DNA from 3 places in the Paenibacillus sp. FSL E2-0151 genome. Region 1 is predicted to be linked to each of the others. Evidence: riboswitches for the same ligand, from Rfam matches in the RefSeq annotation. Region 1 holds a riboswitch; each other region holds the start of a gene.
What was found. A riboswitch is a leader RNA that binds a small molecule or an ion and turns the genes downstream of it on or off. The one in region 1 is predicted to bind S-adenosylmethionine.
Positions count from the first base shown of each region.

Region 1 (10,617 bases):
AGCAAGTGTAATGCACGCTCTTCCATCGATTCACCAAGTCCGATAACCATCGTTGCCGTGGTGTTCATACCGATGCGGTGTGCAGTTTGCATAACGTCCATCCAATCACGCCATGAACCTTTCAAGCGACTGATCTTCCGACGTGTGCGGTCATCCAGAATTTCAGCACCGCCGCCAGGCAAGGAATCCAGTCCAGCTTCGTGAATGGCACGAACAACTTCTTCCAATGTAAGGCCATCGGATACTTCAACCATTTTCATAATCTCCGCTGGGGAGAAAGAGTGCATCGTGATGTTTGGGAAACGCTCTTTGATGGCTTTCAACAGGTCTGTATAATAGCTGAAAGGCAAGTTTGGATTCGTTCCACCTTGCATCAAAATCTCGGTACCATTCACATCTTCCGTTTCCTGAATCTTCTGGAAAATCACTTCGTCCGGAAGCACATAACCTTCATCCGAACCAGGTCTGCGGTAGAAAGCACAAAAACGGCAGTACACATCACACACGTTTGTGTAGTTGACGTTACGCCCAATTACAAATGTTCTGTATGGTTCAGGGTGCATGCGTTTCATAATGACATTAGCAGCTGCCCCGATTTTGTCCACTTCATTGGATTCAAATAACTGAATCGTGTCTTCCAAGTCCAAACGTTCGCCCCGAAGGGCTTTATCTAAGATACGGTCTACCGTACTCATCGTAAAAAAGCCTCCCTCATGAAGAGAAATTATATAACGATCCGTCCCAACTTGCTCAAGAGAAGCAAGTTCTGGTGGCAACATCGTATTTCTGTACTCCACATATCGTAACACAGGTTACATGTGAAAAAAAGCACCTTATGTACAGGTGCTTTAAAAATAAGTAAAAATTTTTACATATGGAAAAGAATTAGTTCGAGATTAAGTGATACGCATCGGCGTATTCGGGCATCCACTTTTGTTAGGATTCCTGAAGTGCTTGTTCCAAATCTACAATGAGATCTTCGATATCTTCCAGACCTACAGAGAAGCGCAGCAACCCATCTGTAATGCCACGGTCACGGCGAACCTCAGCCGGCATTGCCGCATGAGACATCATCGCTGGGTAGGACAGAATACTCTCCACAGCTCCCAAGCTTACAGCAACAATGGGGAGCTTCACCCGGTTAAGAACTGCTTTTGCACGATCACCTGAACCGACGTCAAAAGAAACGACAGCTCCATATCCTGTGGACTGGCGCTCATGTGCCTCACGGCCCGGATGATCCTCAAGTCCAGGATAAAACACAGCGGTAATATCACTGCGCTCATTAAGCCATGCCGCCAGTTTGGCTGTGCTCCGTTCACTATGAGCCATGCGAGCCCCCAAGGTTTTCATCCCGCGCATCAGAAGCCAGGATTCTTGTGCCCCGAGTACAGTTCCAAGTCCATTTTGCAACTGTTTCAGTTGTACGCCAAGTGATTCCGTGCGAGCAACCGCTAACCCTGCCAGTACATCACTGTGACCTCCGAGAAACTTCGTAGCACTATGTACGACGATGTCCACACCAAGCTCAATTGGACGCTGATAGTACGGTGTCATAAAGGTGTTATCCAGAATCGTGATGAGGTCATGTTCCTTCGACCAGTCAGTTACGGCAGCGATATCCGTAATTCGCAGTGTAGGGTTGGACGGTGTTTCCATATAAACTGCCTTGGTGTTTGGCTTGAGTGCCGCTTTTACTTCATCTATATTGGTCATGTCTACAAAGGTTGTCTCGATCTGCATACGGCTTAATATGGAAGTAAGCAAACGATACGTACCTCCATATACGTCTTCCGTTACAATCATGTGATCCCCTGCAGAGAACATCATGAACACGCTTGAGATCGCAGCCATCCCCGAAGAATAGGCAAAGCCTCGTGCGCCGCCCTCCAGCAATGTGATGTAATCTTCCAGAGCCTGACGTGTCGGATTACCCGAACGACTGTAATCATGTTGAGGCGGATTGAAGATATCAAAATGATGGAATGTTGATGCTTGGTAGATCGGTACACTGGAGGCTCCAGTCGTTTTGTCAATCTCATCGCCAAAATGGAGCAATTTGGTATCAAATTTCAACTCGGAATTGGGCTTGTTGTTGGACTCACTCATGAGTGCACGCCTCCTTCCACTTCCTGTTGTGCAGCTGTCAGAGCATTGCCGAGATCTGCAATCAGATCATCTGCATGTTCAATGCCTACGGAGAACCGGAGCAGACGGTCATCCACACCTACGGCTTCACGAATTTCAAGAGGTATATCCGCATGAGTTTGTACCGCCGGATAAGTCATGAGAGATTCCACTCCACCGAGACTTTCGGCAAAAGCAATGAGTTTGATATGACGAAGTAATGGTTCAACATAACGTGCATCCTTCACTTTGAAAGAGAAGATACCGGTGTTACCCGTGGATTGTTTATTCTGTACCTCATACCCCGGATGATCGGATAGGCCTGGATGATACACTTCAACCACCGCTGGGTGCTCAAGCAAGTATTTGGCAATGGTAAGTGCATTGTACTCATGACGCTCCATGCGAAGAGCCAAGGTTTTCATACCTTTCATCAACTGGTAGGAGTCACTTGGAGATAATACCGCTCCAATGGAATTATGCAGGAACGCCATCTCTGCAGATAATGCCTCACCCTTGGTTATAATTAATCCGGCCAACACATCATTGTGTCCGCCCAGATATTTGGTAGCGCTATGAATGATGATATCGGCACCCAGTTCAATCGGACGTTGGAAAAATGGAGTCAGCAACGTGTTGTCAACAATGGTCAACAGGTTGTAACTTTTCGCCCAGGAAGCGACAGCTTCCACATCGGTGATCATCATCAACGGATTGGTTGGTGTCTCAATAAATACAGCTTTGGTATTCGGCTGACGAACATTTTCCAGTGCTGCAATGTCATTTGTATCCACATAACTTGCGGTTACACCGAAACGGGACAAGATGCGTTCAAGCAGACGATAGGTTCCGCCGTATAGATCCAGCGATACAATCAGATGATCCCCTTGACCGAACATGGCAAAGATGGTTTGTAGCGCGGCCATACCTGAACTACAGGCAAATCCTGCATCACCGGACTCCAGCGCTGCGGCCGCCTCTTCCAACACTTTGCGAGTTGGGTTGGTCGTACGAATATAATCAAACCCCGTGCTTTGTCCAAGCTTCGGGTGGCGAAACGCAGTGGATTGATAGATCGGAAAGTTAATGGCGCCTGTAACCGGTTCATTGATGGACCCAATTTGTGCTAAGCGGCTTTCGATTTTCAACTTGTTGTTGTCTTCCATTGCTGCATCCTCCTGTAATCTCGATTAGATTTGCGGGCCAATATCGTAAGGTGTTTCTTGATACACATAGTAATTGAGCCAGTTAGAGAATAATAAGTTGGCATGAGCGCGCCAAGTAGCTGGTGGCACACGGGAAGGATCGTCATTCGGATAATAATGTCTAGGCAATGCGATATCCAACCCTTTAGCTGTATCCCGGTCATACTCCCACTTTAATGAGAACGGGTCATACTCGGCATGTCCTGTGGCAAAAATCTGTTTGCCGTCTCTGGTAGCAACCAGGAAGATCCCCGCTTCCTCGGATTCAGCCAAAATCTCTAAATTCTCATTCTTTTCAATATCTTCGCGTCTCACTTCCGTATGACGGGAATGTGGAACGTTGAATACTTCATCGAATCCACGCAACAACGGAACATGTGGTTTGTTGATGGTATGTGGGAAAACGCCAAAACACTTTTCATCAAGTGCAACCTTGGGTACGTCAAAATGATGGTATAAACCTGCCTGGGAAGCCCAACATATGTGGAGGGTTGAAGTCACATTGGTTTTAGTCCATTCGAAGATCTCCTGGATTTCATTCCAATAGTTCACGTCTTCGAAATCCATCTGTTCCACAGGGGCGCCCGTAATAATCATTCCATCGAAACGACGGTGCTCAATCTCATCAAAGGTTTTATAGAACAGATCCAAATACTCCTGAGACGTATTCTTCGACGTATGGGATTTGGGATGTACGAGAACGACATCCACCTGAATAGGTGTGTTTCCCACCAGACGAAGCAATTGTGTTTCGGTCGTTTCCTTTGTGGGCATCAGGTTTAATATAGCGATACGGAGTGGACGAATATCCTGCTGATATGCAGAAGTTTCATCCATGACGAAGATATTCTCTCCTTCAAGTACTTCTTTTGCTGGTAGCGTATCGGGTATTTTGATTGGCATAGTAAGTCTAACTCCTCCTTGTGCATAGATAGATGCAGCCACCCCTGGCTTGATGTCTTCACATCAATACAGTTATAGACTGCCTTGAGCTTGTAAAAACATTGAATTGCTCTTTCATCCAACATTACAAACAACCTCAAGTTCCTTAGCGAAAATCACTGCTGAGAAGTCGGGGCATATGACAAAGACCTTACTCGGATTTCGAGAAAGGTCATATGTAAAATAGATATGCGCCTCTCTCATCTCTCAGTTACAACAGTGCCACTTGACACTTAGTCGCTGCAAGAATTAGCACCGTGCGGTATACCGCCGGTTGCCGGGTTTCATCGGGCCAGTCCCTCCACCTACTCTTGATAAGATTTCGCTGTATTAGATTGTAATTGAATATGGTTCACCGTCTACTTTATTACATTAATGCCCTCACGTCAAGTTGCAGTTCGATGTCTGCTTCCCAGATCGGAACCGTTCATCATCCATTGTCATACACTGCCTCAGGGCGCGAAATAGACACATTTTTGCGCTTGAAAGCACCTTGTACCAGCGGTATACTAAACAAGGTGTTATAAACCCTTATGTGAGAGGTGACATATTAAATGGATGGCGACCCGAGGCCTGACTGGCAGCCGAATTCCGACAAACTGCATAGAGAACTGACATCAGCATGCCGGCAGCGGGACGTGACTTCCGTTTGATTATATAGTGAACGCAGCCCTGATCTCCAGGCTCCGCTGCCGACCGGCTGATTTGTTCTTTTTGCGCCCATAATGATAATATCCGCCAAGTTGGCGGGTGCAGAAGGAGTAGATTAACGATGAAAATCCGGTTGGTAAACAACGGTGTATTTATTCCGGTGGACGACATTCAGCAGGCGCTGACTCCACCAGCGGAAGGATTTTACTGGATTGATGCAGACGTAGACGATTTGGCGGTACTTCAGCCGCTGTTCTTGATGCATGATCTGGCTGTAGAAGACTGTCTTAGTGACGAAGAACAACGTCCGAAGATTGAAATTTATGAGAACCATTATTTTATTGTGATTAATAGCATCCGTTTCGATGATGAAGAGATATTTCTACGTGCGGTCAACTTATTCCTTGGCAGACATTTCATTATTAGTGTTACCAAGCACAAGATCAGCGAATTGCGCACACTGAAACCGATCCTGTGGGAACAGGAAATCAGTACACCGGATCGTCTGCTGTATTTACTGGTTGACTTGATTGTTGATAATTATTTCACCGTAGGTGACCGAATTGAAGCACGAATCGAGAAGCTTGAGGAAGACATTCTGATGCATACCAAAAAGTCACATTTGAGTGAAATTATCGGGCTGCGCAGTGAGATTTTGTGGCTGAAAAAAGTGCTCGGACCTCAGAAAGAGGTCATTAACACCTTGAATAAAAAAGATCTGCGTCTCATCGATGATCAACTGCAAAAGTATTTCAGTGACATCTATGAGAATGCTGTAAAAATATCTGAAACCTTTGAGACTTATCGCGACCTGATGGGCAACTTGCGAGAAGCCTACCAATCCAGTATTGCGAACCGGGCGAATGAGATCATGCGTGTATTTACCGCCATTACCACGGTCTTCATGCCGCTGACGGTCATTACCGGTATATACGGCATGAACTTTACGAACATGCCAGAGCTTAACTGGAAATACAGCTATTTTGTTGTGATTGGCCTAATGGTTACCCTGGGCCTGAGCATGTTCTTCATTTTCCGCAAGAAAGACTGGGTATGAACTCGTATGAAATAACAAAGACGAAGCGCTCCTCCGGGAGAAACGCCTCGTCTTTTTTCATTTCTGATTATTAACCAACATTCTTCTCTGTCTCTGCGTGCCGACGGAAGCGGATTCGAATCATGCGCAGTCTTTCATAGACCTGCTCCAGACTTCCTCCATCGGGTTTCTCTCCTCCATACACCTTATGTAATACTGGCTTCAGGAACGTATCTCCCAGCTCCTCATACGCACTCCATACGGCCTCTTGTTCGTTCTCTGGCATCACTGCCAGCTCCACATCAAGAAGACAATCGGTGTCATAACCTTCGTGATCCAGTGCCTCTAACAGCTCAACCAACTCGCGTCGGGATAATCCAGATCGATTAACAATCTCCTCTAACGTATGCCCTTCCTTCATGCCTTCAAGCACCTGCTTACGCGTGGTGAACTTATCAAGTTCCTGCTTGTACTTCTGCTCTCTCTGCTTGTATAACCAACTCTCATACTCTTCTTCCTTCAGCGCCGTGTATACCCAGTCCAGCGGGAATGTCGTTGAACGCTCCAGTCCGGTTGTAATCTCCATCCATTCCGCACCATACTCAGTTGCTTTGCTCTCTCCTACGCCCGGAAGTTGCATCAGTTCATCCAGCGATTGCGGAACAAAGGCACTGATCAAACGCAGCAGACGATTCGTTGCAATAAAATACGGTGCCTTCCGGTCAGACACAGCTCTCTTCCTGCGCCATGTGCACAGATCCGTATATAATTGTTCATTGCCGTATAACTCACTGTAACAATGGAGCCGCTGTCCACCATAACTGCGTGACTTCAGATCATCATTCTCATGAAATAACCCCTGCAACTGCGGTCGGTACCCCTCACTCATCTGTATGGCAAGCTGATGACGGTAAATATGAAGCAGCTCCTCCCAAGAAGTCCCTTCATACCAGATGCTGTCCTCACGCTCTCCTTCCTCGTAGCGACTCCATCCCAGCTGCCAACTATCTTCCTCTTCCCCAATCCATAACTGTGCATACTCTGCATTCTGATCTGACATTCTGGACAATCTGTTCATGAAAATGACTTCCATTTTCGTTCCCTCCCTTTGAATATTCAGCTTATACGAGTTAGAGATACTACCTATAGGCAGCACAAAAAAACACCCCTCCTGCAAAATCCATGCAAGAGAGGTGCTTCCTCATTAACCGTACTATGCTGTTGCCCATATCATACCACAATGGTAAAATTCGTCAATCCCTTAATGACCTACTTATTCAATGCCAACTTGGCAAGCGCCAGCGAACCACACAGCCCTGCATTGTCGCCAAGTCCTGGTGAAACAACATACTGGTCAATGTCGGATTGAAGTGCCGGATGCTGAACGTATCCAGCCAGCAACTCCTGCAGTTTGCTACGAACCATCGGGAACAGGTGCTCCTGCTTCATTACTCCGCCCCCCATGACAATTTTCTGCGGAGAGAGAATCAGAACATAGTTCATCAGGGCGTGTGCCAGGTAATGTGCTTCGATCTCCCAAGCCTTATGATCTGCAGGCAGTTCATAAGCCGGTTGCTCCCAACGTTTGTTAATGGCCGGTCCTGCTGCAAGGCCTTCGAGGCAGTCACCATGATACGGACAGAAACCCTCGTATGTATCCTCCGGATGTCTGCGTACAATGATATGTCCCATCTCTGGATGTGACAATCCATGGACCATTTTACCGCCAACCACAGCACCTGCACCAATACCTGTACCCACAGTGATATACAGACAGCTCTCAAGACCTTGTGCAGCGCCCCAGGTTGCTTCTCCAAGTGCCGCACCATTCACATCCGTATCAAATGTCATCGGCACATCAAAATGCTCCTTGAGCTTGCCAATCACGTTATACTGTCCCCAATGTGGTTTAGGTGTTGTTGTGATATAGCCATATGTTGGGCTTCCTTCAATCGGATCAATCGGACCGAATGAACCTACACCCAGAGCTTCAATGCCTTTGCCTTCAAAAAATGAAATCACTTGAGCCATGGTCTCTTCCGGTGTTGTTGTTGGAAAACTTACGCGTTCCAGAACTTCTCCGTTTTCTGTGCCAATACCACATACAAATTTGGTTCCGCCTGCTTCAATTGCGCCTAAGATCGTCATGTTAGTCACACTCCCAAGTTAGTTTAAAAAGGAATTCGAATTGCTTTACTTGATGACACGATAATTACCCTGCTACTTGTTCTCCAGCTTGGACAATCGTTTCATTAACGTTTGCCTCCAGCTGTCTGACAGCGCAGGAATGGCCAGCAACGCCTGAATACCTTCGACATTTTCTTTCCCCTGATTCATGATTCGATTGGCTTCAAGAACCGTCATTGAGGCTGGATCGGTGCTGATCCGTCGAAATATCGATGAAGGCCTTATCTCACCTTCTTGCAGTACACGAAAGTAAAAGCCGGTATATCCACTCTCCTGAAAATAAACAGGCAGCTCCTTATAGTCATACCTCGCACCCAGCTTGAAGCAAGGTTGTCTGGGCTGACTGACCTGCACTGTGGCTTCGCCCAACTCGTACACATCACCAATCCGTACGTCTTCTTCGGCACAGCCTTCAACCGTCAGATTTTCTCCACAAGCTCCCCAATCCAGCTTGCGATCCATCAGTTGTTCCAGCGCCGGATAACGACTGTAATCGTATACACAAACGGCTTTGTCAGGGCCGCCATGATGCACCAGATCCGCCTGCGCGTCCCCTGTCATTCCAGTGAATGACAGGAAAACCGCGTCGGATACAGGATGTTTCACAATGCCGCTCAGCACTTCACGCTTCTGCCCAGGGAGCGGCCGCGGCAGTCCTACATTAATGGCCAGAACAGCTGTATTGCCCTCCCCTGGCTTTCGATCAGATGTGAGTGTCATTTGCGTCATACCTCCCATAATCACTTTCTTTTAACGCACAGAGCCGCCAAATACGAGTGTATTACTCAAGAGCCGACCTGGAGAAGTCAGCATTTTGCCCCCGGCATACATACCCGAGGAAGCACCGCCATCCAGATTCATGGCCTGTTTGGCACCAAGCTTCTGCATCACCGCTGCCCACTCCTTGATTGTTGCTCCGGAAACGGTAGCCAGCATAACAGAACCGTCTGCCATGATCGCAATACCACTTCTGGCTCCGGAAGCATTAAGAATCTTGGAATCCTTGAAACCTTCGCTCGTCGGATTGACAGCTACCTTGCCGTCTTTCACCAGACGGGGTCCTGCCCCAACAGCAGTCACTACATCTTGCCAAGGGATCTCTTTGCCTGCTGCGTTCGTATACTTATAATTCATTTCTACGGTCGAACCAACGGTGAAACGATCCGAAGAAGACTTCTGATTACCTGTGAAAACCAGTACCGAGCCATTCTTAGGAATCGCTACATTTGTATTGGGCACTTTTTTGGTCACGATACCTTTCTCCATGACAACCGCAGTGCCACCTTTGAATCCGACTGTGGCACCTCGTTCAGGCGTATATAGCATCGTAATGCTTGCGTTCGCTGAAGGTGTTCGATTAATAAAGGTGGCATACCAACTCCGTGATTTACCTTTTGTATCCATTACTTTACCTGTCAAACTCACTTGAAGTGAATCCATGATCGCCGAGCCGTCTTCCTTAAATCCGATGGATGTTCCGTATCTTCCAATATGTATGACCTTACCATTTGCTATTAACATACCGTATGGATCTGGTGCTCCGTTATATGCTTCAAAAAATGCTCCGTTAATGGCTGCTTGCGCACCATAGGCTTTCACAATCGATGGCAATGTTGCCGTCTGGCCAACTTGCTTCTTCGCGAGTCCGACAGTAACCGGTGTTCCCTTTGGAATCGAAACGGTCTGTACGGTAAAATTACGTCCTGCTGCTTTTACTTTCTGTACTTTGGTACTAATTGCTGCTTTGGCATCCACTGTCTGTGGTGCACTTACTGCTCCCGAAAGAATTACGGGCAAGGCCAGGACAAGGGCCATAGCCCCTGTCCACCACTTTTTGCCTGTTCGTACGTTATTCATGTTGCTCACCCTATTGCCACTCCCATCCAAGAGCCAAGGCTCTTCATCTCAAGTTGTTCAAACTTGTCCATCACCATATCCGGATCAAGACGCAATTCACAGATATCCAGCGCACAGGCAACCGGAACAGCACAATGAATCTCTGCCAGTTTGCGGGACAGATGAAGCATGTCCAAATCATTCTCAATCTTGTTACGCACCGAAGGGGTCAGTTTATCCATGTTGCTCAGAATCCCTTCAATGGAGCCGTATTCCTGTACAAGCTTCAACGCTGTTTTCTCACCAATTCCCCGTACTCCGGGATAATTGTCGCTGGCATCTCCCATCAGACCCTTCATGTCAATCACTTGACGAGGTGTCAGTTGTTTCTCAGCCATGAGCGTTTCAGGGTTGTACACCATGTAGTTGCCATGGCCTTTTTTCATAATAATGATACTTGTGCGGTCATTGATCAGTTGCAACATGTCGTGGTCACCCGTCAGTACCATAACATTCATATCGGTCTCTTCGGTATAATACTTCGCAAGCGTCCCGATACAATCGTCGGCTTCGAATCCTTGTGCACCTATATTCGGAATACCCAGGCTATCCATGACTTCACGAATCAGAGCA
Region 1 is NZ_CP150308.1:2,072,689-2,083,305, reverse strand. It holds gene mqnC (cyclic dehypoxanthinyl futalosine synthase) at 1-695, opposite strand, end outside; gene MHI55_RS09735 (aminotransferase class I/II-fold pyridoxal phosphate-dependent enzyme) at 937-2,109, opposite strand; gene MHI55_RS09730 (PLP-dependent transferase) at 2,106-3,293, opposite strand; gene metA (homoserine O-succinyltransferase) at 3,318-4,235, opposite strand; SAM riboswitch class I at 4,472-4,595, opposite strand; gene corA (magnesium/cobalt transporter CorA) at 5,047-5,982, shown strand; gene MHI55_RS09715 (HRDC domain-containing protein) at 6,053-7,054, opposite strand; gene MHI55_RS09710 (ROK family protein) at 7,231-8,109, opposite strand; gene MHI55_RS09705 (MOSC domain-containing protein) at 8,182-8,868, opposite strand; gene MHI55_RS09700 (phosphodiester glycosidase family protein) at 8,899-10,005, opposite strand; gene MHI55_RS09695 (5'-3' exonuclease H3TH domain-containing protein) at 10,011-10,617, opposite strand, start outside.

Region 2 (10,617 bases), 3.1 Mb from region 1:
TGGCTATCATCATCGTGTTGCAGATTATCGTTCAATTGGCTATTGGTAATAAAAAAAGTTTAAAAGTTAGCCAGGAGCAGAGCTAAAAGGCATGTAAAGTAAAATGGATATAGAAATATGATGATCTTTATACATGATCCAATAAGTCCAGGTAGTACTGCCTTAATGCTTTCTGTAAGATGACGGGCTCCATAATCTTAATCGATTTACCATAGCCTGCAAGATATCTCACTATGAAATCAAGCTCGTGAGGTTCATATGAACCGACAAGATACATGTGTCCCCTCTTCTCGATGATCTGCATAGATGGGAAATGTTCTTGCTGGAATAGTTCCATCCCGGCTTCGTCCATAAGGCATTTGAATGGAATTGCTTGTCCCGATGGTTTCCATAGAGATTGGGCATCCTGTGAATAGAGTTCCTTTACATGAGTTAAAGGTTCAATCTCCGTTGTTTCGGCTGAAATGATGCGGTCGCAGCGGAATACACGATAAGCTTGTTTATGCAGATCATAGGCCTGACAATACCAATAACCTTTCCTGGCATAGAGCGCGATGGGTTGAATGGTGCGGATATTGGTGTTTGCAGAAGATGGCCTTTGATCAGAGGATCTACGCTGATTAGCGTACGTAATCTGGATCACTATATTCTGAACAGCAGCCATCAACAGAAACTCCAAATGTGCACTATCGCGGATCTGCTCCGTATGTTGGAAGTAAACCCGGTGTTGGATGTTCTCAATATCCTGTCGTTGCTTGTCGGATAACGCGCTCATAAATTTCTCATGAATGGTCCGGAAAGAGACTTGAAAGGGTAAGCTGGAGAAGCTACGGAGAGCCTGCATCGCAAAATAAAGGGCATGAAGCTCACCCGTATTAAACGAAATGGGAGGCAGCTGCATCTGTTGCAGCAGTCGATATCCGCCGTAGCGTCCATATTCGACATAGATGGGCGCACCTAACTCTTCCAATGAAGTGATATCTCTTAACGCGGTTCGTTTGGAGATCTGGAACTCCTGCATGAGATCTTGCAGAGTGAACTGTTGTTTTTGGTTAATAAAGCGCAGCATCTGGTTCATACGTTCTGATTTTTTCATATCAAACCCTCTTAAAGGTGCCATAGATTGGCACCTTTCGTTGTTATAGTGATAAGTGTAATCCAATAGGAACAAGGAGGCAATATAATGAATTTTGAAGTGATACCATTTTTGTCGATGAACGGGGATGCGGCGGCAGCCATTGCTTTTTATGAAGAGTTTCTGGGCGCCAAGGTGATATTCAAGAAAAGTTATAAAGAGATGAAGGAAATGAACCCGGGTTTCGAGTACCCTGCCGGTCAAGATGAGTATATTACACATTCGGTGCTGGAGATTGGGGTTAACAAAGTCATGATTGCGGAAGAAGCAATGGACACGGAGAGAGCATGGCAGCTGGGGAACAGCACGTCACTATGTATTCAGTCCAAAGATAAAGATACCATCGATCAACTGTATCATTCTCTGATGCAACATGAGGGTGTGAAGATACTGGTACCGTATGAACAAAATGAATTCAGCCCAGGATACGGTATTGTACGGGACCCATTTGGCATTGCGATTCAGCTATGTGTAACTGTACACGATTTTTAAAATGAGTTCAGGCCCCCGGTTAAGCACTCGATATGTAAACCTGTAACTAACTTAAAAACATCGAAAAAAGAAGAGCCATGGATATCATGCGCTCTTCTTTTTTCGGTTTCTATACAAGGTTGTTCGAGCAACCGATGGTTATAGCGGACCCCTTTTCGTGTAAATCATATAGGTACGGATGTCGCTGTGTACAAGCAAGTTCAATGGATAAAGGAAAGAAGGGATAACATGATTACGAGAGGAATTGACCATATTGGAATAACTGTACCGGACATGGAGCCGGCGACACTATTTCTACAACAGGCGTTTGGAGCTCAACTTGCCTATGACCATATAACGCCGGATGATCCCCCACAGGAAGGACCCGAGGCAGAGCTTAAATTAGGACTGCGTTCAGGAGCAAAGGTTATTCATATTCGGATGTTATCGCTCGGGGAGAGCGCTAGTATAGAGTTATTTCAGTACGCGAATACAGCGCAATCAGAGCCAGTTAGGGCATCGGATTATGGTTTGCAGCATATGGCATTGTATGTGGACGATATGCAAGAAGCTACACGACACTTCAAGGAATCGGGCGGGGTGTTGCTAACAGAGCCTGGGGCGTTGACCGGTCATATTGAAGGTGGGGAAGGCAATCAGTTTGTGTATGGAAGAGCACCTTGGGGGATGCTGATCGAGCTGATCTCTTATCCTGCGGGCATTCAGTATCCGAATCACAGTGAAACGAAGCGCTGGACACCACGAAAGAAATAATGGAGATGAGACTGGATAAGAAACAGGACGATGCACGACAAATCGTTCTGTTTTTCTTGTATATAGGGGTTAAACGGTTATTAAAAAACAGAAATTATGTTACAAATACGTTACAAATACAGAAGTGTATACCTCTTTGCCTTATGTTACGATACGTACTAGTAGATACAGAGATATTTTACGGATAAGATAAGTTATAACGTCTCTTTGCTGGACGATGAATATGCTCCGAAAGTATGTTGATGGAACCCTTTTATCCAGGATATTGAAGAAGCATTGAAACGAAGGAACAACTATATATTTTGACTTCACAGGGTTGCAATAAAAATAAATAACAACAGGTGATCCAAAATGCTGCAAATCGGGTATCCATAGTAGAGCCATCTAGAACCTGATGGATACATATGTTGTTATGATTGTTTTTTGCTAGTTAAAGGCTGTCTATTATGGAATGAACTGTGGGGGTTATCAAGTGTCTATATTAGATATGGAAAAGAAAGATGTTGTCACCGATGCAATGGTCATCAAGGCGATGGAGAAAAGTCTTGCTATCATTCGATTCGATCTGGATCGCCGGGTAACCTACGTGAATGAAGTTTTTGCCCAGACGATGGGATATACGGTAGATGAGATGTACGGCATGAAGCATCAGCAACTGTGCTTCGGTCAATTTGCAAATACTCCGGAATATGATGCTTTTTGGAATAGCATATTTAATGGTGTCAGCTTCCAGGACAAGGTTGAACGCAAGGATGCAAAGGGGAATTCTGTATGGCTTGAAGCGACATATATGCCGGTGTACGATGAGACGAATCAGAAGATACTGGGTGTCTCCAAAATCGCCACCAACATTACCAACCGTCAGAACAACATTTCTGTCGTAGTGAATGAGCTGAAAACGATGTCTCATGAACTGAATGGGCAGGCAGATGTAGGTATTGAACGCAGTCAGGAATTGATGTCCAGTATCTCCTATATCTCAGAGGTGTCAACTTCTAACCGTGCAACGCTGACTCATTTGCAGGAACAGGCCGGATCGATTCAGGGCGTGGTACGAACGATACGCGAGATTTCGTCTCAGACGCAACTGCTCGCGTTGAATGCTGCCATTGAGGCTGCACATGCAGGAGAATACGGACGAGGATTCGATATCGTGGCCAAGGAAGTTAAGAAACTATCCGCAATGGTGGAGAGTTCGATTAATGAGATTCGAGATAGCGTGACTGGAATAACCAAGGAAATTGGCAATATCACAGGTGGCACCAAAAAAGTAGAAGAATATGTGGAGCAGAGCCAGAAGCAGATTGAGATCGCATTGAATGATTTTACAGCAATTGCTGCTTCAGCTCACTTGTTGGATGCCAAAGCGGAGCATGTGACCAGAATCGTATAACAATATATAGTAATAGCGGTTCCTTTCACAGGAACCGTTTTTTTGTCGTTCAGTACTCAAAAAAACGGGAATTATTGTGATCAAACGGGGACACAATACTTGGGAATACCTGCAGCTATGTCATGCAGAGAAATGTTGGGGTGGGAACATGTGGTCAACAATTGTATCCTACGTGCCGGATTGGTCCATATGGATTCAGGCATTCTTGGTCTTCATCATTCCAATTGGTATTACATTGAGCATGCGCTGGATCAATGCTGCCATTAAGCGCGGAAGCTTCTCTCGTTCGAAGCCATCGTCCATATCCTCGAAGGATATCTCGCCAGCAGCCAAAGGGCAGGGTGAAGGGACCGAAACAGGCCACTATGCCAATATTAAATTAACCGAAAAGTACAGCATAAATCTGACGAGTGTGAAAGAAAGCTTTGGACTCAATGCAGACGTGCATATTCGGGAATTTATTATTAGGGGAACGAATACACGGGCTGCGGTCATTTATACCGAAGGCCTGGTAGATCAAGACTTAGTTGATGATCACTTGATTACACCGTTGATGTTCGAAGGTGTTCCTCTACTTAAGCAGGAGGGTTTCCTTCATCCAGACAACGCACACTTACTGTCGGCATATCTGCAAGATCAATTACTTCCTGTCAGTCTGGTTGAGGAGACGAAGTCCCTCCAAGAACTCGCAGTTGGTGTGTTGTTTGGGAAAAATGCACTGCTGGTTGATGGTTTGCCAGGTGCTTTATTAATTGGAGCTCATAAGATCAAAACAAGAGGTATGAATGAACCCTTGTCAGAGGGACTGCTTCGTGGGCCTCGTATTGGTTTTACAGAGCAATTAAGCGATAATACAGGCATTTTACGTCGTTATGGAAGTGATCAGAGCCTGTTTATTAAGAAGTATGAAGTGGGTTCACGGATCAAAAAAGATTTGGCGATAGCCTATATTCAGGATATTGCCGATCCAAATCTCGTTGCAGAAGTATGCAAGCGAATCGAAGAGATGGATATGGATTCAATGCTCGAATCAGGTTATGTGGAACAACTCATCGAAGATAATACGCTGAGTCCTTTTCAGCAGGTACTGAATACGGAAAGACCTGACCGAGTGATGGGTGCCCTTCTGGAAGGCCGAGTGGCAATTTTGTTGGATGGAACGCCATTTGTATTAATTGTACCGGTGACCTTTAGCATGTTGCTTCAGTCTCCAGAGGACTATTATGAACGCTGGATTCCTGGAACATTTTTGCGAGTGCTGCGTTTTATGGCCGCGATGCTGGCATTGCTTGCTCCTGCGCTCTATATCTCGTTTATCTCGTTCCATCCGGGTCTTATTCCAACCAAGCTGGTATTGACGATTATTGAAACGCGTACCGGAGTGCCATTCCCCTCAATTATTGAGGTACTCATCATGGAGCTTTCAATTGAAATCTTGAGGGAGGCCGGGATACGCTTGCCCAAACCGATTGCGCCAGCGATGGGTATCGTAGGAGGTCTGATTATTGGCCAAGCAGCCGTGCAAGCGGGAATAATAAGCCAATTTCTGGTCATTGTCGTTGCGGTAACAGCCATCTCTTCCTTTACGATTCCGGTCTATAGTGCGGGATTAACGCTAAGGATTCTACGATTTGCCGCTATGTTCAGCGCAGCCGTACTCGGATTGTTTGGCGTGGTTATGTTCTTTCTGCTTGTGTGTACACATCTGGCACGACTCTCAAGCTTTGGCGTACCTTATGTTGCACCAGCCGTTCCCTATCACATGAATGAATGGAAGGATTTTGTTATCCGTGCACCGCTAAATATGATGAGAATGCGTCCCAAAATGACTAATCCGATCGATGATGATCGGAAAAAATAAATGGAATTCCATCTACTGAAGGTCTGGAGGTGAACTAAGTGAATGGCTCCCAAGGAAAGCTAACCACGACACAGGCCGTTGTAATTATTGTCAATTACATGCTTGGTGCCGGGATATTGACACTACCTCGAACGACCAGCAAAGCTGTCGGAACACCGGATGTCTGGATTTCCATTATCCTATCTGGATTCATTATCATAGGTGTGGGAATAATTCTGGTTACCCTGTGTCGCAGATTTCCGGAGAAAACCGTCTTCCAGTTCACCCGTGAGATTACGGGCAGCTGGATTGCTTACATACTGGGATTGTCTATGATTATGTATTTCATAGTTATTGCCGCATTCGAAATCAGAGTTATGGCTGAAGTGACTGGGATGTATCTGCTCGAACGCACCCCCACCTGGGCGATTGTGATGGTCTTCATGTGGATCGGTGTATATATGATTTCAGGCGGGCTTGGCGTTATCGTACGTGTGTTTGAGATCATCCTTCCGATTACGATTATTATATTTGTGATTGAAATTTTGCTTAGTAATCAGCTATTCGAGATTGGCAATCTGAGACCCGTCCTCGGTGATGGGATTATGCCCGTTTTCCAAGGGTTGAAGCCTTCACTATTATCTTATACGGGCTATGAGGTGATGTTAATCATGACTGCCTATATGAAAAATCCGAAGAAGAGCAATAAAGCGATGACCTGGGGGATACTCATATCCACTATTATCTACTTGATCACGGTGGTGATGGTTATAGGCAGTTTATCGCTCGATGGCATCAAAACTCGAACCTGGCCAACGCTGGATTTGGTAAGAAGCTTCGAAATCCAGGGTCTGATATTCGAGCGTTTTGAATCCTTATTGCTGGTCATCTGGATTATGCAAATCTTTTCGACTACAGCAATTACACATTACTGCGCTTCGGTGGGTATTCGTGATTTGTTTCGTTCCAAAAAAATCAAAGGCATCATGTACGGCCTGCTGCCGTTCATTTATCTGACAGCAATGATACCCAAAACAGTGGATGATACCTTCGTACTAGGAGATATGCTAGGCAATGTGTCCGTATTTTTGTTTGGCATTTTACCTCTGGTACTACTGTTGTTAAGTCTGATTCGCAAAAAAGGAGGCAAGCATGCATGATTACATTCCGCATGTTGTTACGCTTAGCCACTGTATTATGCATTCTCTTAACGATATCCGGATGTTGGAGCAGTCGAGAGATAGAGGATCTAAGTGTCTACGTTGGTCTCGGGATCGATATCGGCAAAGAGACGGAATTTGAGGAGAACATCGCCAATCAGGGAGGAGGGTATTCCAAGCAGAACAATGTGACAGCCACGGTACAGATTGCTCCGGGTAATTCCAGCAGTCAGAAGAGCCAACAATCCGGTTCGCCTGCTTCTGGTAAAACGTCCTATTCCAATGAACAGCTTACCGGAGATTCCTTGCTGCAAATCTTTCGTCAGTTTGCACTGAGACGAGATCATCCGCTCATCGGACATCATCTGAAGGTTATCGTTGTGTCCAAGGATATCGCCAAAAAGTATGGTCTGGACCAGCTGCTGGATTTTGTACTTCGGGATAACGATATTCGTCCTAACTGTCTGGTGTTGATTAGCCATCATCGCGCTGTTGATGTACTGACTTCAGATGATCCTTCCCGGATTCCAGCATTTTATCTTACAGGTATTACCGGTAATTCATACTTGTCCAATAAAATCCTGGACCCCGTTCTACTCTCCAAATTAGATGCACAAATGCAATCCGGTTCCAGCTTTTTGCTCCAGAATGTACTGAACTTCAATGGAGAGGACAAGTTCTCCGGTGCCAGTATCTTTGATGGGAAAACAACAAAATTCATCGGGGAACTCAGCCAAACGGATCTAGAAGGGCTATCTTGGCTCAGACCTAAAGAAAAAGGAGGTATCTTGAAGACATACAATAAAGAGGGGTTCACTGTTGTATATGAAATGAAGAAGAAAAAAACAACAATAATTCCAAAAGTGGTTGGCGATGATATTTCATTCCATGTGAAAACTGAATCCGAAGGCTGGTTGATGGAGGATTGGCGTGCTCCCGAGGAAGAGGAAAAAGGTGCGTATCTCAGTGAATTGGAAAAAGAATTTGCTGAACTTGCCAAACAACAGATTCGACAGTTGTTATACAAACTGCAGCATACCTATAAAGTAGATGTTGCGGATTTTCGGGATAGCTTACGTATCAAAGAACCTAAAACATGGAAAAAAGTCAAAGACGATTGGGATAAAATTTTTAGCACCGTGCCGATCACGTATGAGGTAAAGACCACCATCACGAATCCGGGGTCTTCCACCGAATAACGAGGTGTGCCATATATTATTTAAATGTTGACACATTCATGATAGATCGCTATATTAGTAAAAAATCATTTTCTTATCCAGAGAGGTGGAGGGACTGGCCCTTAGAAACCTCAGCAACAGATCTGAAGGATACTGTGCTAATTCCAGCGGGTGAAAGCCTGATAGATAGGAGCGTTTGTTTTTATTTGTCAGTAACGGCGCACTCTTTAGGCAGAGTGGGTCTTTTTTGTTTTTTCTGGATGAAGAAGTAGGGGAGCAGCAGGTATGGAGAACAACAACGACAAAGGGCATTTTCAGCGGAAAATGCAGGCACGGCATGTGGTCATGCTCTCTCTCGGAGGAGTCATTGGAACGGGATTATTCCTCAGCTCAGGTTACACCATTCAGCAGGCGGGACCACTGGGAACCATTCTGTCCTATCTGATTGGAGCCATCGTTGTGTATCTGGTGATGCTCTGTCTTGGTGAACTGTCTGTTCATATGCCAGAGACGGGAGCATTTCATAGTTATGCAGCCAAATATATCGGACCGGCAACAGGTTACACGGTGGCTTGGTTATACTGGTTAACCTGGACTGTTGCGCTTGGCTCCGAATTCACAGCCGCCGGATTGCTTATGCAGCGCTGGTTCCCATCGGTAAACGTATGGATATGGAGCGCGGTTTTTGCACTGATGATCTTTCTGTTTAACGCTCTAACGGTGAAATTTTTTGCGGAATCCGAGTTCTGGTTCTCATCTGTAAAAGTAGTGACTATCGTAATCTTCATTATTATCGGTGGCGCAGCCATGTTTGGGTTCATTCCCATGGCGGATTCTGAACCGGCTCCATTTCTATCGAATATTACCGCATCCGGGTGGTTCCCTCATGGGGCTACAGCGATATTGATGACCATGCTTGCTGTAAACTTTGCCTTCTCAGGCACCGAGTTAATCGGCATTGCCGCCGGTGAGACGGAGAACCCGGAAAAGACGATACCAAAGGCTATTCATACAACGCTGTGGCGTTTGGTTATTTTCTTCATCGGAACGATTATTATCTTGTCGGCCTTGCTGCCCATGTCGGATGCCAGTGTACTGGAAAGTCCGTTTGTAGCGGTAATGGAGCGGGTGGGTGTACCCTATGCAGCAGACATTATGAACTTTGTTATTCTGACGGCGATTCTCTCTGCTGCCAATTCAGGCCTGTATGCATCTTCACGTATGCTCTGGTCTCTGGCTGACAAAAGAACGATCTCTCCGTGGTTTGCCAAATTGACCAAAAGCGGAGTACCGCTGAATGCACTTCTGATTAGTATGGTGGGTGGTGCGCTGGCCTTGCTGTCCAGCATCATTGCGCCAGGTACCGTGTATATTACACTGGTTTCCATTTCAGGTCTGGCTGTCGTTGCAGTATGGATGAGTATCAGTGCCTCCCAATACATGTTCCGCAGACAATATATCCGGGAAGGACATGCGGTCAAAGATCTGGTCTACCGCACACCACTGTATCCGGTGGTACCAATTGTTTCATTTATATTATGCCTGGCTTCATGCATAGGTATTGCCTTTGACCCGACACAGCGAATTGCGCTGTATTGTGGGGTTCCGTTTATCGCAGTATGTTACGCTGCTTATTATCTGACAGAACGTGTGAATAAGAAAAGAGGACAAGTACATGACGCAAGCACAACAGAATAACCCCATAGAACAGATCCTTCGTGAACATCCGGTCATGATTCTGGATGGAGCGTTGGCAACGGAACTCGAACAGCATGGATGTGATCTCGATGATCCACTATGGTCTGCTCGTGTGTTGCTTGAGAATCCGGATGTTATTGTTCAGGTCCATGCAGATTATTTTCGAGCAGGAGCCGACTGTGCGATTACATCCAGTTATCAGGCGACGGTGGATGGTTTCCGCAAGAGAGGGATCGATGAACAGTCAGCACTGGAGCTGATCCGCAAGACGGTGGAACTGGCTGTACAGGCGAGAGATGTCGTGTGGGCAGAAGTGCAGAGTAGTTTAGTAGGGAGAGAAAGCTCGACAGGTCAGCTTGTAGAAGCTCCTTCGGTACGTTCCGAGAACGTAGAGAATGAGGAGCATATAACAGATCGTACAGTAGATCGCGAAGGAGACAGTTTTCGTCCACGTCCAATTATTGCCGGGTCCGTTGGTCCGTACGGCGCCTATCTGGCGGATGGTTCAGAGTATGTGGGACATTACGGCGTGTCGGATGAGACGCTGGCCGCATTTCACCGTCCGCGTATGGCGGCGCTGATTGAAGCGGGTGCTGACATTTTGGCGTTTGAGACAATTCCTTCGTTGCAGGAAGCACAAGTGCTGGTTGATTTACTGAAGGAGTTTCCTCATGCGTATGCCTGGTTATCCTTTTCTTTAAAAGACGGGACAAGCATCAGCGAGGGCACACCGCTTGAGGTATGTGCACAGACGTTTGGCTCCGAGCCGCAGATTGCTGCAATTGGCCTGAACTGCGCTCCGATGGAAGTGGTGACGGAAGCAGTGGGTATTCTCAGCAGTGCCAGCGACAAACCTGTTATTGTGTATCCGAATTCGGGAGAAGTATATGATGCAGCAACGAAGACGTGGAGCGGACAGGGTACCTGTGGCAGTATGAGTGATGCTTCGGAGCAGTGGGTTGCTGCGG
Region 2 is NZ_CP150308.1:6,090,376-6,100,992, reverse strand. It holds gene MHI55_RS27240 (MFS transporter) at 1-86, shown strand, start outside; gene MHI55_RS27235 (YafY family protein) at 128-1,096, opposite strand; gene MHI55_RS27230 (VOC family protein) at 1,184-1,627, shown strand; gene MHI55_RS27225 (VOC family protein) at 1,856-2,380, shown strand; gene MHI55_RS27220 (PAS domain-containing methyl-accepting chemotaxis protein) at 2,868-3,773, shown strand; gene MHI55_RS27215 (spore germination protein) at 3,922-5,634, shown strand; gene MHI55_RS27210 (spore germination protein) at 5,673-6,773, shown strand; gene MHI55_RS27205 (Ger(x)C family spore germination protein) at 6,770-7,972, shown strand; SAM riboswitch class I at 8,043-8,144, shown strand; gene mmuP (S-methylmethionine permease) at 8,237-9,649, shown strand; gene mmuM (homocysteine S-methyltransferase) at 9,627-10,617, shown strand, end outside.
Region 2: linked by a shared signal. The riboswitch ahead of mmuP (S-methylmethionine permease) and the one ahead of metA (homoserine O-succinyltransferase) in region 1 are both predicted to bind S-adenosylmethionine.

Region 3 (10,617 bases), 3.3 Mb from region 1:
TGGTGACTGTGCCAGTGTACCTTATGCACCTAGTGGTCAAGCTGCGGAAGTACAGGGTGAGCAGATCGCCCATATTCAGCATGCCCTCTGGAAAGGCGAAAAGCCCAATCCACATCCACTCAAGCTTCGTGGCACACTGGGTGCACTCGGCAAGAAGTCTGGGTTTGGGCTGATGGGCAAAACGTCCATGATGGGACGTGTACCTCGTATTTTGAAAAGTGGTGTGCTCTGGATGTCCAAGCGCCATCTCGGTTAGTCGAGATCGAGCTCGTCCCAGACATCGGCTTCGGCAATTTTGGCCAGAATGGCGTTATATAGATCTTCCACTTTGTCCGTGATGACAACTTCACCATTCACCAGTGCAAAAGGAGTCATAGAACATTGGCCGCAGTTGGTGAGGCAGCCGTATTCAATCACGTCATAGTCTGGATTTTCTTCCAGTTGATCCATGACTTCATCTGTGCCAAAATGCATATTATTGGCACAAAATTCAATAATCGGTCTCATATAGGTTCACCTGCTTTGTTTGACCATTTTAATTTGTGGCCATTTGTAATATAATATAGGGGAAAGGAGTTGAAAAAAATGAGCGAAAACGCACAAAGCACCATGTATGATGAAGTAATTGATGTGCTTGACAAACTTCGTCCGTTTCTGCAACGCGATGGCGGTGACGTGGAACTGGTCGACGTGGAAGACGGCATTATTAAGCTGAAACTGGTCGGTGCCTGCGGCAGTTGCCCAAGCTCCACCATTACCTTAAAAGCCGGGATTGAACGTGCCCTTCTCGAAGAAGTTGAGGGTGTACAAGAAGTCGTACAAGTATTCTAATCAATCCTTCACGAAATAAACCTCAAGAGCCTTTCGCTTCGCATGAAGCGGAGGGCTCTTTTTTTGTGTGCATATGCAGAGAGTCCATGTTCACAGTCACCTTGACCCGTTTCCACGTACAATCCTTCAATTCACCTTTTAAGTATCCTCACGCTGTATGGTCGGACGAATCGGATCAAGTCCTCCAGATACATCCATAATGTTGCCTGTTATAAAATCGGAATGATCAAGGCACAGATACGTAATCACTCGTGCAATATCTTCACCGCTGCCTGGACGCCCTCTTGGCGTTTCCTCGTCGATGATGCCTGCCATTTCATCAATCGTTTTCTCTTTGTTCGCACCACGAATGTCACCTGGACATACCATGTTAACCGTAATTCCATACGGGGCTTCTTCAACCGCGAGTGTCTTTGTGAACGAAACCAGACCCACCTTGGCAGCCGCATATACGGCGCGATGAGGCCAAGATCTCGCTTCTCCAGCATGACTGAAGCCAAAATGGATAATGCGTCCCCATTGCTTGCGTCTCATCTCTGGCAATACACGCTGATCCAGTAACATCGGTCCCAACAAATTTCCCTGCACAAGCATCTGGACCTCAGCTTCAGAATAATCCGCAAATAATCGGCGTTCACGGACAAATGGACCTGCGTTATTCACCAAAATATCAATGTTGCCCAGCTTACCTTCCACCTGCTCAACCAATGAAGAGATATCTTCCACCTTGGATATATCAGCCTGGATGGCAATGCACCGCACACCCTTGGCTATAATCTGAGCCTTTAAAGCCTCAGCTTCTGTTCTGCTGTGTACATAGTTGAGGGCAATATGACACCCTTGATCTGCCAGACTGAGGGCCGTCATTTTACCAAGACCTTTGGCACTTCCCGTTATGAGGGCAATCTTTCCCTTCACGTTCATCCCCCTCTTCAAAGAGCAGTCACTATCCAGTATAAAAGATTTATCGTCCTCCTACAACTCGCTTATCCACAAGGGATTATTCACCTTTAATTCCAAATATATCTTGATTGAAAACAAACACCTATGGTACTGTCGATGATATAACCCGAAAGGACCTCTACATGAATATGAAGAACAAAAGATGGATAGCATTTCTTACACTTTTAATGTTGAGTTTATTCACAGTCTTTAGTGCCTTACAGGTATCAGCGGCGGCAAGTGAGAATGAGCAAGCACCTGATGAGTACGATTGGATTATTGGACCAGCATCTGTCTCTCTGGATGGTAAGGCCACGCTGGAAGTCCCTGAAAGCCATTCCTATCTGGATAAGCCCAATACCCAACGCTCGATACTTAACAGTGATGGAAAGCCTAACGGGAATGAAATCGGAAGCCTAACCAGCAATAGCGAATTCGGCTCGTGGTATGTAGTGTTCGAGTACGTGAAGACAGGTCACATCCACGATGACGATCAAAATTTGAATGCCGAAGAACTGTTAAGCAGTTATATCCGAGGCACAGAAGAAGATAACAGAGAACTTGATCCTGAATATAGAACGTACATAACGGGGTGGGAAATCGAACCGGCATATGACAGTACCAAACACCAGTTGGTTTACTCCCTTGGTTTCAAGAATGCTGATCAGCAAGCCATGGTCAATTACAATGTAAAACTCCTGACACGCGAAGGATACATCACAGCCATTCTGGTTACAGATACGGCCAACTTTCAACAGAGCCGTCAGGCATTCGAGGAAACCGTACTTCATAAGCTTAGCATCAATGCAGGATACACCTATGAGGAGTACAATGCTTCGACTGACAAAACATCCACTATAGGGCTCAACAGTCTTCTGATGGGCGGGATCGGGTACACAGCTTCCCAGAAATTCAGTGCTCTTCTTTTGCTCAAAAAAGGATGGGCTTTGATCCTCGTTGTCGTCCTTGGGTTAATTGGTTGGATCAGATACAAGATCAAAAGCTCACACGGAGAAGAAGAAACACTCTCTCCCTCCGAGAGAACGTACCTGCAAGAAGCAGATGAGCAGCAGTATGCTGATCAGAATGAATTATCCTACTACCGCCAATCTGGGCATCCATCCAACGCGGAGAAACCGGAAAAACTCTGACTTGTGTTGATCCCCACGTCAGCACAGATTAGGAAACATAAAATAAGCCGTATATCTCTTCAGAAGAGATATACGGCTTATTCTTAATAGCTTCACATCATATCATACATATCGTGAATTATTCAGTTGCAGGTTCAACTGCACCTTTATAACGTTCTTTGATGAATGTTTTCACTTCTTCGGAGTGCAAAGCAGCAGCCAGTTTTTGGATTGCATCTGCATCCTTGTTGTCCTCACGGGAAACGAGGATGTTTGCGTATGGGTTACCTTGCAGATCTTCGATCAGCAAAGCATCATTCGCCGGATTCAGGTTCGCTTCGAGCGCATAGTTAGCGTTGATGAATACCAGATCCGCTTCATCCAATTGACGAGGCATCATGGCTGCATCCAGCTCAATGATATCCAGGTTCTTCGGATTGGCTGTGATGTCTTGAATCGTAGATGAGATATTTGTGTTGTCTTTCAGCGTAATAATACCTTCCTTCGCGAGCAACAACAGTGCACGTCCACCATTGGATGGGTCATTTGGAATTGCTACTTTTGCGCCGTCTGCCAATTCATCCAAAGACTTAATCTTTTTGGAGTATCCACCAAAAGGTTCAACATGAACAGGTGTTACAGAAACGAGGTTGAATCCACGTTCTTTATTCTCTGTGTCCAGATAAGGCTGGTGCTGGAAAAAGTTCGCATCCAATTTTTTATCAGCAAGCTGCTGATTGGGTTGTACATAGTCGTTGAATGTAACGACTTGCAGACGGATACCTTGTGCTTCCAGTTCAGGCTTGATGCTTTCCAGAATCTCTGCATGTGGTGTAGGTGAAGCTCCAACTTTCAATTCAACTGTACGAGGTGCACCTGCTGAATTGTCTGCGCCGCTATCGGCGTCCTTGTTGTTTCCGCAAGCTGCGAGAACCGCAATCAACATAAGACTAAGTAGAGCAAAAGACCATTTTTTCATGTGTAAAACCCCTTCTCTAATCATTTTTGTCATGTGGCATCTGCATTATTGCATAACCATCATGTTATCTATGTGTTATTTCCTGGTGAAAAATGTAACCAAGCGATCTCCAGCCATCTGGAGAATTTGCACAAGAATGATCATCGATACTACGGATATAATCATGATTTCATTTTGATAACGATAATACCCATAGTTGATTGCCAGCGTTCCTAGACCTCCACCACCAACCATGCCCGCCATCGCCGTGTAAGAGACAAGCGTAACGATGGTAATGGTAATACCAGCAACCAAACCAGGTAACGCTTCAGGCAGTAATACCCGTCTTACAATTTGTCCGGTCGATGCACCCATTGACTGTGCCGCTTCAATGACACCCCGATCAACTTCTCGCAACGTCGTCTCCACCAATCGAGCAAAGTAAGGAGCTGCTGAAATAACTAAAGGTGGTATAACACCTAACACACCTGTAGCAGTACCGACGAGTGAACGAGTGAACGGTATAAGAGCAACAATCAATATGATAAATGGGACTGAGCGCAAAATATTCACAATCAAGGACAATATAATGTACACCGTCCGTGACTTGATCGAAGCAGATCGGGCTGTCATGAACAGCAGCACTCCGAGCGGTAAACCAAAAATTACGGTGAACAAGCCTGATACACCCAAAATTTGCAGTGTCTCAATGGAGGCTTTACCAACCTCTTCCCAGCGAACTGTTGAAAAATCCATCTAACGAAGCACCTCCACATCAAGTCCCTCTGCGGTCAATTCTGATATCGTCCGATCAATCGCATTTGAATCACCCTCGAACCGAACGGTCAGCTGCCCATAAGGAACTTGTTTGATCGTAGAGATTGTACCTTGCAGGATGGCAAAATCCACTCCTGTCTTACGTACCGTTCTAGACAAAATCGCTTCATACGTTTTGTTACCCAGAAAGGATATCTTCACAAGTTTGGAAGCAGCACCTGCCTGCAATTCAACGCCTGCATTTGCCAGAGCGGTCTCTTCCAGAGCAAGTCCAGCTTCATGGTCACGCATCATGAAGTCCCGCGTAATCGCATGCTGCGGCTTCAGGAACACGTCTGTTACAGGTCCTTGTTCCACAATGCCGCCCTGATGAATGACAGCCACCTTGTCACAGATGTTCTGAATGACATGCATCTCATGTGTGATCAGCACAATCGTAAGGTTGTACTTTTCATTAATGTCGAGCAATAACTTCAGGATTGAATTTGTCGTCTGCGGATCAAGTGCCGAAGTAGCCTCATCACAGAGAAGAACATTTGGGTCACTTGCAAGTGCTCTCGCAATCCCTACACGTTGTTTCTGGCCACCCGATAATTGAGCCGGATATTTGCTGCTGTGGTGCTCCAGACCAACCAGTGCAAGCATTTCCTTCACTTTGCGATCAATGGCTTCCTTGGGTGTATTCACAAGCTTTAGTGGAAAAGCTACATTGTCATATACCGTTGCCGAAGATAACAGATTAAAGTGTTGAAAAATCATCCCGATCTTGCGTCTCTGTTGCTGCAATTCAGTTTTGCTTAGTTCAGTAAGGTTGATTCCGTCGACCCATACCTCACCCTCCGTAGGCCGTTCCAGCAAATTAATGCAGCGAATCAATGTGCTTTTTCCAGCTCCGGAATGGCCAATCACACCGTAGATTTCACCCTTTTGGATGCTCAAATTCAGCTCGGATAACGCTGTTGTAGATTTTGCCCCTTTGCCGTACGTTTTCGTTAAACCTTTTAATTCAATCAATCGCACTTGCCCCTTTCCAACCACCTACATGTATCTTTACCCGATCTAAAGGAAAACTCCCCTTAAAGTACAAAAAAAGAGCCCTTTGCAGATACAAAGAGGGCTCTTCACGTGAAAGAATATACCTTCTCATCTGCCAAAATCGTGTCTTGCACCATTTTGTAGGAATTAGCACCTAACATCTATAACGAATGATACATGTATCATGTCATTACAAATCGGTTGCCGGGCTTCATCGGGCCTGTCCCTCCGCCGCTCTCGATAAGAAATATGTTGTTGTAGGATTTTATAAGTTCATGTAGTTTATGCTTTATAATGTGAACGTAACTTTTGAAATATCAATTATATCCGTGTAACATTCGATTGAAACTCAGTATATTCCAAGTATTCCGATTTGTCAAAGGGAATTATTCCTTTTCCATATTTTATTGATATAACTATAAGAGGCTGTTAACGTTTCACAGACCATATCGACGCCCTGACGCATTTCCTGCACATGCTGATTCAGATCCTCCAATTTCACTTTACCTTGCAAGGTCTGGTGTAACTGCCACAGGTCATCGTGCATTTCTGAGTTCATGTAGTGAATTTCCATATTACGTCGCTTGCGCAGCTTGCTCATCGGCTCACGATAAGAGTCCTTGATCTGTATTAATTGCAACGCAAGATCATGATGTTCCCTCGCATAGTCGAACTGCCTTAACACAGTAAAATAAGAAAAATGCGCTTTGGTATTGGAAGTATTCAGCTGGAATATTTCATTTAATACTGTGCCGACTTTATCCAGAATGGCAAAGCAGCGGATAAAGCCATCTTTGTAGAAATACACATAACGTGCATACTCGGCTTTTTCAGTCGCCGTCATATCATCCGTTGAGCCTGCAACGACCTTTCTGCGAAAATGAGCAGCAGCGAAACAACTTTGCTCCAGTTCATCCAGTGAGGAGATGAGTCCCTGAGTCCACACATACAGTTTCCGATAGTCATGCGTGGGATCATGGTCCACATGCATTTGTCGTTGAAATAGCTCAAGCGTATGCGCCATTGCGTCCATCGCTGCCTTCAATTTACCTTCGTTTATACGTGGCTTTTCCCCCAACAACGTTCGCAGCATATCTAACCTCCTCTTTTCCAAATCAACAAGAATTCATCACCGTAAACGTAACATCATTCATTCCGTGTAATTGCTGCTTGCCATAGGTTGCCCTGATCCCTCTGACATCAAACAAAGTCCACCTGTCCAATGATGTACATCACTGGATGGTGGACTTTCATATTTAAAAACGATTAGCCGGGCGATGCAGCTTGTACACCAGGAAACTCATATACGTTAAGACTCCGAACAATATGGCGATATCCAGCATATGAGCAAGAGCTACGAACATGTATACTTCCGGACGGTTCATTGTCACCATCATGAAAATACCAATGACTACTTGCATCAGAATAAGAACAACGGATACCACACCCAGAGTACGCATTTCCTTGTTGTCCGGATGATTACGGTAAGCGAAGTGACCCAGGATTGCGATAACAATCACGAGCGACGCAGCTGCTGCACGGTGAGCAAAAGCAACCGCTACCCCACCCGAAAGCTCAGGAATAATCTGACCGTTACAAAGCGGAAATCCAGAACATCCGCCGGCAGAATCCGTGTGACTCACAAATGCACCTGTGTATACCACGAGATATGTGTAAATGGTGGAGAACCAGACCAGATTTCTGAATTTTTTACTAACCCGAGGGTATTTATTCAGGCGCTCTAATCCGCCATCTTTGGCCTCCTGCCTTATGCCCAGCGCCATCATTAGAGAACTGGCAAAAGCAATCAATGCAAAGCCAAAATGCAGTGCCATGACTGCTGAAGATTGGGAGAAGACAACGGCAAAAGCCCCCATGATTCCCTGGACGATAACAAATACCAGAGTTAAGAAAGAAAACAATTGCAGGTCACGGCGTGACTTGCCAAACCGCAGAAAAGCAACAAACGAGGCAATGGACAACAGTCCAGCCAGTGCACTTACAGCGCGATGGGAATATTCAATGAGTGAAGCCACAGTATGTGCGGGAACGAGTTTTCCGTTACATAAAGGCCATTCTGTTCCGCAGCCAAGGCCTGATTCCGTTTTGGTTACGATGCCTCCACCAAAAGTGGCCAGAAACATGACAAGACAGGTTAATACGGTTAACCATTTAAACAAAGTTAAGTGTTTCAATTTTTTCTCACCCGCTGTTGGTTTAAGATGGCGAAGAATATTCTCCGCTTGTTTCGGTACTTTGACACTTATTTCACAACTAAATTCATTATACCGGATAAAATGTTCATTGACGTCGCGCTTTGTGACAAAATGTTAACGTCTGGTGAAATAATGACCCGCAGGTCATTGGAGTTATGTAATTGAGGGATATGCCAGTTCAATTGTGTCTTAAACAGAATCCTGAACACACAAACGCCATTTCCCTATTTCAAGAGAAATGGCGTTTCATCTAGTATACCCTTTTACAACATGAACCTGTCATACTTTTATATAAGTTCAATGAAACATTTACACAATAACGGAGAGGACAGAAATAGCCTGAAGCGGAGCTAAAAGCTTTCTGAAAGAAAGCTGCATCGGAAGCATATGCTTCGCCTTTATCCCCGGATTTCCCCTTTTTAAAAGGGATCAAAGAAATCTGGGGATAACAGCGATCAAAAGGCTATTCTGTCATCGGAGTGTCTGTGTGTCTGTGTAAATATTCATAAGTTGAACTTATATAACATCATTTATGGATTGTGTTGTACACCTCAACTGCGCGATCCAGGAACTGCTCAATCTCTTCTCTCGACTTGCGCAGCTTGTTCACATACCGTACGAGTTCGCGGCCATCCGTGTACGCCACAAAGCTCGGAATGCCAAGAATATTCTGCTCTTCACTAACGGTTCCAACCTGATCCACGTCGACCTCAATTAAGGTCAGTTCACGTGCATATTTCTCTTCAACCTCAGGCATAAACGGATCGATGTATTTGCAGTCACCACACCAGTCTGCCTTGAATACGGCAATCGTCAAACGTGGGGATTGGATGGCTACATCAAAAGCCGGTTTGGAAGTGATTTGTTCCATTCGGTTCATCTCCCTTTCTGTACCTTGTCTTACCCTAAGTGAAGCAAATTGGCGAGTGGAAGTCAAATAATCAGCGCATACTTAGAATAACCACATGGTCTGTGAAAATAAACCCAGAACATCATGAAAGGATGTCACATCATGACTTCCACCAGAACCGATTCTTCCAGCGAACAACATCACGGGTCCCTCCTGCAGATGGTCCGTTCCATTCCGGGTGCTGCCCGGGAAATCTGGCGTGGCAAACAGGCTGCATGGCAAGCTTCTGCACAGCTTCGTCACCCTTTGCGTGACATCGAGTGGGATACAGATACGGCAGCTGCCTTACAGTCTGAGGTGGAGCGTTTGTTACCTGCCAGCAACAAATCTTTTGCACGCACGGACCAGGTTCAAAGCGCACTCGTCTGCGAAGAAGATTGCATCATTCTGGAAGAGATTAAGACACTGACTCAAGAGCACAATCGGAGTAATATCACTCGCACGGCAGCTTATCTGGAATGTTATGAGCAATATCCCGAACTGCATTGGGCACTGCTCGCCCATATGGTCTCTCGCAACGGCGGATATCACATGACAGATCTTCAGAGTGACTTAATGCATAATCTACAGAATCAAAGTGATCGCGAGCATATGTATCGGCTGCTGGAGCGGTGCAATGCACTCATTTTCCAGGATGCATATCCCCAGCTTCTGCTGTATATGAACAGTCGCCGGATCGGACGTAGCTGTTTCCATCTCTTGTCGCACTTTCACGTATCGGCGTTTATGACGCCGTTTTGGGAACGCTTTTGGCTAGAACGATGCAGTTCACTGCTAAGTGTGGCATTAATTATTAATGAGCAGAACTATATCGAGAGCCGGGTGGTGCAGCATCCTTATTTTCAAAAAGAAGTACTTTCCAAACCCGCATTCCATCTGCATAATCTGGCCGGTCTGAATCATATCGTCTTTCCTCTTGGACGGGGAGCAGGACTCGCAGGACGCGTCATTGAACATTTTGGCAAACTGGATGAGCGAATCATGTTTGGCAAAGGGCTATATGCTCTGTTGTTTGGCGTGGAGCAAGTACACACACAAGTGTTGGAGTTCGCACGCTTGGTTCCCCATCGTGGCTCGCGCGCTGAATATTGGCCTGGGCTGTTTACCAATCGTGAAGACGAGGCAGGGGAACATACACTTTATGCTCAGGAGCTAATGGATGAAGAATGGCTTCCAGAAGGGCAACGATTATATAGTCCGGAACTGCTCTCCGTATGGGGGGACACGCCTTATGAACCGATTACCAGACATGACTGGCTTCAGACTCGGGATTGTCTCGGTTATCTGACGGCACCGCGTCGGCCATGGCTGTTTGAGATGAGTCACGAACACCGGTATGGCATGCTGAAAACAGCACTGGCTCATGATGCTAAAGCCATCACACACTAATGCTGAAGACTATATAGAGCAGGCAAAGACGGATGATGTGATATCCGATGTACCGCTAATCCTCGCTTGCTGGGCTAATGTCGAGTTCAGTCGCTCAGCTCCTTAGCTAAACAAAAAGCCCTGTCCGCTTAACAGCAGACAGAGCTTGTATCCTATTTTCACAAAATATTGGAGCATGGATGATGCTCCTTGCATGTTTAACCTCTTTGCCCAGCTCCACGTTGAAGACGCATAAGTGGACGAAGAATTTTTTGCAGAATGCGAGGGTAACTGCCCAGCTCGTCCTTGCGCAGTACACGCAGCACAACCATGAGAACCAGATACACCACCACAACAAGCACACCAACCACAAGGCAGGTAAGCAAGAAGGATACACGCGCTGGCAGGAACAGTCCAAAGATCGTATTGCCAATCCAGTTCGTTGCAAAT
Region 3 is NZ_CP150308.1:5,804,107-5,814,723, forward strand. It holds gene MHI55_RS25800 (NAD(P)/FAD-dependent oxidoreductase) at 1-256, shown strand, start outside; gene MHI55_RS25805 (YuzB family protein) at 253-507, opposite strand; gene MHI55_RS25810 (NifU family protein) at 586-831, shown strand; gene MHI55_RS25815 (SDR family oxidoreductase) at 970-1,749, opposite strand; gene MHI55_RS25820 (DUF2167 domain-containing protein) at 1,962-2,924, shown strand; gene MHI55_RS25825 (MetQ/NlpA family ABC transporter substrate-binding protein) at 3,043-3,882, opposite strand; gene MHI55_RS25830 (methionine ABC transporter permease) at 3,958-4,617, opposite strand; gene MHI55_RS25835 (methionine ABC transporter ATP-binding protein) at 4,618-5,652, opposite strand; SAM riboswitch class I at 5,779-5,920, opposite strand; gene MHI55_RS25840 (Cthe_2314 family HEPN domain-containing protein) at 6,050-6,766, opposite strand; gene MHI55_RS25845 (heme A synthase) at 6,930-7,868, opposite strand; gene MHI55_RS25850 (thioredoxin family protein) at 8,416-8,760, opposite strand; gene MHI55_RS25855 (DUF2515 family protein) at 8,902-10,188, shown strand; gene MHI55_RS25860 (polysaccharide biosynthesis protein) at 10,386-10,617, opposite strand, start outside.
Region 3: linked by a shared signal. The riboswitch ahead of MHI55_RS25835 (methionine ABC transporter ATP-binding protein) and the one ahead of metA (homoserine O-succinyltransferase) in region 1 are both predicted to bind S-adenosylmethionine.